2 regions of the Exiguobacterium sp. s57 genome follow, and region 1 is predicted to be linked to the other one. Evidence: predicted binding sites of a transcription regulator. Region 1 holds the regulator's gene; the other holds the start of a gene.
What was found. The regulator LexA, encoded in region 1, represses DNA repair genes until DNA is damaged. The targets are predictions, from matches to a motif close to CGAACATATGTTCG.
Positions count from the first base shown of each region.

Region 2: the regulator LexA is predicted to act here: its motif matches at 1,631-1,644, upstream of uvrB (excinuclease ABC subunit UvrB).

Region 1 is NZ_JACSKR010000001.1:547,413-550,606, forward strand. Features, by position in the region: gene KNO98_RS02800 (DUF896 domain-containing protein) at 1-188, opposite strand, end outside; gene KNO98_RS02805 (YneB family resolvase-like protein) at 249-893, opposite strand; gene KNO98_RS02810 (hypothetical protein) at 965-1,201, opposite strand; gene lexA (transcriptional repressor LexA) at 1,405-2,025, shown strand; gene KNO98_RS02820 (metal-binding protein) at 2,025-2,465, shown strand; gene glnA (type I glutamate--ammonia ligase) at 2,600-3,194, opposite strand, start outside.
Region 2 is NZ_JACSKR010000001.1:997,277-1,000,470, reverse strand. Features, by position in the region: gene glpK (glycerol kinase GlpK) at 1-498, opposite strand, end outside; gene KNO98_RS05075 (MIP/aquaporin family protein) at 527-1,234, opposite strand; gene uvrB (excinuclease ABC subunit UvrB) at 1,697-3,194, shown strand, end outside.

The sequences.
Region 1 (3,194 bases):
GTGACGTCGTTTCCTTCTGGGTCAACGACTTTCATGCCCATCATTTGAGACTTGAAAGATTGACGGAACGCCTTCAAATATTCTTGACGCAAGTCTTGTTGTTCGTTCATCTCTTCTTGAGATAGTCCTTCTGTCTTCGCTTTGTTGGCGAGGAAATTGATTCGCTCCAATTGTCCGGGTGCTAACATATGACTCGCCCCCTCTCTCGTGAATTTGTTCTTCTACTTTACAAAATCAGAGAGGAAGAATCAAGTTTCAGCAACTGACCGGTGTTCGAGATAGCGTCGGTTGACCGTCGCTTTTGATACTTCGTATCCGAATCCGCGAAGTGTCGCCGCAATCTCGGCAAACGTCAACCCCCGCTCGCGCAATTGAATAATCTCTTCAATCGGAACTTCAATCCGATGTCGGCCACCTTGATCATTGTTCTCAATATTACGTTGTGGATTGAAACCGTTGGCGACCGCACGACGCATTCCGCGGGAAATCTTCGCGTTATGAATTTTCCGTTGATACTCTTCGACGACACTAACAATCTCTAACACCATCTTCTCAGCATCAGAAACAACGTAATCCGAAGTCGACTGCATCGTCAACAATCGCACATCATGCTTCATTAATGTGTGTAGTATCGCAATTTTGGCATTTCCTCGTCCTAAACGACTGTCATCGGTGACGAGCACGGCATCCAACTGAGATGTCGATACGTGGTCAAGTAAATTGAGCAGCCCCTGTCGATTAACTTCATAACCGCTCTCTTGTTCTGTGATGACATCTATAATGTCGGCCCCTAAACGCGAAGCTAGTTCTTGTAATTCTTCGACTTGCCGACTGAGTGATGTCTCTTGGGTAGACTTGTTCGTCGATACCCGACAATAGATGACGACTCGCATCGCATCACTCCCTTTCATCGCATTCATTCCTTACGATACACAGTTTGAGAACGGTTCGCAATGCTGAACGATCACTCAGCGGCATACCATTTTGTTTTTCGTTCATTATGTTCTTCTCGCTCTGCCATGATTTGCGCTTCAATCGACTCTGCCTCGACATAGGCGACCTCTTCTTCAATCGTACGTTCCGATGTCATGATCGGTTCAACTGGTGTCGTTCCCCCACGCACCTCCCCAGCTAAATAAAAGGCGAACATCCCGACTAAGAGCATTCCGACTAAAATGATTCCGTTGAGTGTATCTTTCATGATTCCCTTACCTCCTGTATAAGAATGTATGTTCGTTAGAACGTTTGTTCGTTTATCTGTTCTTATCATAAAACAAGAACTCGTGTTCGGTCAAGGGAAAATAACGAACGAATGTTTGTACGCTCATGTGTTCTTGTGTTACACTAAATACATAAAGAATAGGATGCGATTGCAGTTTATTCGATTATATCGAGGTGAACATAATGAAAAAAATGTCAGCGCGACAACAACAAATTCTTGATTTCATCAAAGACGAAGTTCGGGCAAAAGGCTATCCACCCTCTGTTCGTGAGATTGGAGAAGCAGTCGGTCTTGCCTCTAGTTCGACCGTACATGGTCATCTAGATCGCCTAGAGAAACGCGGTTTGATTCGTCGGGATAAGACGAAGCCCCGTGCAATTGAAATTCTGAGTGAAGATGCATCCACAATGGAGGAGCAAGAGTCCGTCATGTACGTTCCGGTCATCGGGAAAGTCACCGCGGGGACACCGATCACCGCCATCGAAAACGTGGAAGAGCACTTCCCTCTTCCGGCACATATCGTTGGTTCAGATAACGTCTATATGCTGTCCGTTTCTGGAGATTCAATGATCAATGCAGGGATTTTGGACGGAGACCGTGTGCTCGTCCGCCAACAGAGCACTGCCGACAATGGAGAGATTGTCGTCGCCATGACAGAAGAGGGCGAGGCGACTGTGAAGCGTATTTATAAGGAAGCTTCAAAAGTCCGTCTTCAACCGGAAAACGACGAGTTAGAAGCGATGTATTTTGACAACGTCTCAATTTTAGGGAAAGTTATCGGCGTATACCGGACAATTCATTAATGGCTAGCGGTAAGACCCATACCCGTACGAATCTCGTGGCAACCGGCGCACTTGCGGTTGCCACGCCTTTTATTGATTTAGACGTCCCGCTCGCATTCATAATCGGTGCGATTATTGGAACGCTCTGGCTCTCCCCGGACCTCGATTTAAAATCAGATGCGTATTATCGATGGGGACCACTCAAATTGATTTGGCTCCCATATGTGAAACTTATGCCGCATCGCTCTCTACTATCGCATTTTCCTGGTTTGAGCGATGTGATTCGGATTGTATATATCGGTTTCCCATTGGTGCTTCTCTTACCATTCACGGCATACGAAACGGAAATTCGCTCATGGGTGGACGTTCATGGCATGTCTTTCTTTCTAGGACTCGTCTTCGCGACGACACTCCATACGACACTCGACTACACATCAACGTTTTTAAAAAAAGCGTTTTAACTAACAAAGGATCACTTCCACGCTCGTGGAGGTGATCCTTTTACATTTCTGCTTCATCTGAAACTCAACAAAAAAGAGCAATGAACGACACTTCTGAGGAAAGTCATTCATTGCTCTTTTGCATATTTCTTCTATTAGTAGAGCGTCAAGTACTGATCTCGTTCCCACTCTGTTACTTGCATACGGAACATATCCCACTCGATTTCTTTTAACTCGAGGAAATGTTCACCAATGTGTTCACCGAGCGATTCCATGACGACCTTGTCTGCACGAAGGACTTCGAGTGCGTCAAAGAGTGTCGCCGGAAGATCGTCGATTCCGTTCGCTACACGCTCAGGTTTGTCCATCACGTAGATGTTGCTGTCGATTGGTTTTGGTGCATTCAAATCTTTTTCGATTCCGTCAAGACCTGAAGCTAAGAGCGCAGCAAGTGCGAGATACGGGTTCGCTGCCGGGTCAACCGAACGTACTTCGATACGAGTCGAGAGACCACGTGCTGCTGGCACACGTACGAGCGGTGAACGGTTGCGTGCGCTCCATGCAACGTAGCAAGGTGCTTCGTAGCCTGGTACGAGACGCTTGTATGAGTTCACAGTCGGGTTACAAACTGCAGTGAAGGCACGAGCGTGCTCCAAGATACCAGCTGTGAACGCGCGAGCTGTGTCAGAAAGTTCCATGTCGCCGTTCGGATCGTAGAAGACGTTCGTGTCGCCTTTGAAGAGTGACATG
Region 2 (3,194 bases), 450 kb from region 1:
TGTACCGAAGAGAAGTTCTCCGTTCTCGGCTTTTTCACGTGCGCCTTCGACGTTGTCCAAAATCCACTTGACCTTTGTCCCAGAGAAGTAAGCATCGATGAGAAGGCCCGTCTTGTCACGCACCATATCAGAATGACCGGCTGCTTTTAGTTCTTCACAAATGTCAGCGGTTTGTCGTGATTGCCAAACAACTGCGTTATATACAGGGCGTCCTGTTTCTTTCTCCCAAACGACTGCTGTTTCACGTTGGTTCGTGATTCCGATTCCTGCGATCTCGTTCGGATCGATGTCTGCCGAACCAAATGCTTCCGCCATGACGGCGAGGACAGAACCCCAAATCTCATTGGCGTTATGTTCGACCCAGCCTGGTTTTGGGAAATACTGTTTAAATTCGCGTTGTGCGACCGTGACAATTTTTCCGTCATGGTCAAAGATGATTGCCCGTGAACTTGTCGTTCCTTGGTCTAGTGCTAAAATATAACGTTTTTCTTTCGCCATATGTGATTTCCTCCTTCAAAATATTGTGTTACGAGACGAGAAGGCCATAAATGAGTGCGGCGATAATCGCGCCGATAATTGGACCGACGACCGGGATCCATGAATATCCCCAATCTGACGAGCCTTTTCCTTTAATCGGAAGAAATGCGTGAGCGATACGCGGACCGAGGTCACGTGCCGGGTTAATTGCATACCCGGTCGTACCACCGAGCGAAAGACCGATCGATACGATCAAGAAGCCGACGATGAGCGGATTAAGTCCGTCCGCGAAGGTGTTTGCCCCGAATGACAATAGACCGAAGACAAGGACGAACGTTCCGATAATCTCACCAATCAAGTTGAAAGGTGTGCTTCGAATACCAGGAGCCGTCGAGAACGTCGCCAGTTTCAAACCTGGGTCGTCCGTTGCATCATAGTGCGGTTTATAGTGGATATAAACCAAACATGCCCCAATGATGGCTCCGATAAACTGAGCGAGGATGTAGAGTGGGACATCCGCCCATGGGAATTCGCCTGCTGTCGCGAGACCAATCGTGACGGCAGGGTTGATGTGTGCACCTCCGTAAATACCGGCTGCGTAGACCCCGACCATAACGGCGAGACCCCAACCCATTGTGATGACAATCCAGCCAGAGTTTTCCGCTTTGGAATGGCGGAGGACGACGCCGGCGACGACACCGTTACCGAGCAGAATCAATAGCATCGTACCAATAATTTCACTGACAAATGCTGACATGTGATACTCCCCTTTCTCCCTTATGCAATTTGACTTACCACTTCATTATATGCCCAAAATGTAAGCGTTTTAAAACAGCGTTTTTCAAAAATCATACTTTTTTCCTAAAAATGTTCACATTTACACCTGTAAACTTCATAAAAATGATGAGTAGAGAGCGGAACTAATAAGAAATAGATGATTCATCATGAAAACTGGGGGGATTTCAATTGAATAGGAATATGGTCCATTGTTTGGTCATTCGTCTCCTATGTTACAAAAGTAACCTTTACAAATTGAACAAATGGATCTTTCTGAACGATTTGAATGTTTCTTTTGAGACGGTTAAGGAAAAATATTAAGCGATGCACAAATGACGTTTCTTCTATAAAGACGTTCTCAGTAAAAGTTGAGAAGCGAATATTTGTTCGTGTATATGGTATAATCAAGACACTTATGAAATGAGAAGGTGAGGAGTATCTTATGGAATCAATTCCGTTTGCATTACAATCTGAATTTCAACCAGGAGGTGACCAACCTGAAGCGATTCGACAGCTTGTCGAAGGTTTGAATCGGGGTGAACGGTACCAGACGCTCCTCGGGGCGACCGGTACGGGGAAGACGTTCACCGTCTCGAATGTCATCCAGGAAGTGAAGAAACCGACACTCGTCCTCGCCCACAACAAGACGCTCGCCGGACAGCTCTACTCCGAGTTCAAAGAATTCTTCCCGAACAACGCCGTCGAATATTTCGTCAGCTATTACGATTACTATCAGCCAGAGGCGTACGTGCCTTCGACCGATACGTTTATCGAAAAAGATGCTTCGATTAACGATGAGATCGATAAACTTCGCCACTCGGCGACCTCGGCTCTGTTCGAGCGCGATGATGTCATCATCGTCGCTTCGGTATCGTGCATCTACGGTCTCGGTAACCCGGAAGAATATAACAGTCTCGTCTTGAGTCTTCGTGTCGGGAAAGAAATGGGGCGCGATCAAATGCTTCGCAAATTGATCGACATCCAATATGAACGGAACGACATCGACTTCCAACGGGGGCGGTTCCGTGTCCGTGGGGACGTCGTTGAAATCTTCCCGGCGTCACGTGATGAGCAGTGCTTGCGTGTCGAGTTTTTCGGGGACGAGATTGATCGGATTCGCGAGATGGACCCGCTTACCGGCGAAATCATCGCCGATCGCGAGCATGTATCGATTTTCCCAGCATCCCACTTCGTCACACGTGATGAAAAGTTACAAAAAGCGATCGTCAACATCGAGGCCGAACTCGAACAACAGCTTGAGAAGTTCCGTGAAGAAGGCAAGTTACTCGAGGCGCAACGTCTCGAGCAGCGGACGAACTACGATCTCGAGATGATGCGTGAGATGGGTTACTGTTCAGGCATCGAGAACTATTCGCGCCATTTGAACTTGACGGAGGCAGGCGCGACACCGTACACGCTCATCGATTACTTCCCGAAAGACTTCTTGCTCATCGCGGATGAGTCGCACGTGACGCTCCCGCAAGTGCGCGGGATGTATAACGGGGACCAAGCACGGAAACAAGTGCTCGTCGACCACGGTTTCCGTCTGCCGTCGGCGAAGGACAACCGGCCGCTCAAGTTCGACGAGTTCGAGAAGAAGTTGAGCCAGGCCATCTTCATCTCGGCGACACCGGGCCCGTATGAGCTCGAACATACGCCGGACATGATTGAACAGATTATCCGACCGACGGGTCTCCTCGACCCGACAATTGAGATTCATCCGATCAAAGGACAGATCGACTACTTGATGGATCAGATCCGCGAGCGCATCAAGCGAGAGGAACGTGTCCTCGTGACGACGCTCACGAAGAAAATGGCGGAAGACTTGTCTGATTACTTACGGGAGGCCGGAATCAAAGTTAACTATATGCACTCTGAGATCAAGACGCTCGAGCGGATTGAAATTATCCGTGACCTTCGTCTCGGAAAATACGACGTCC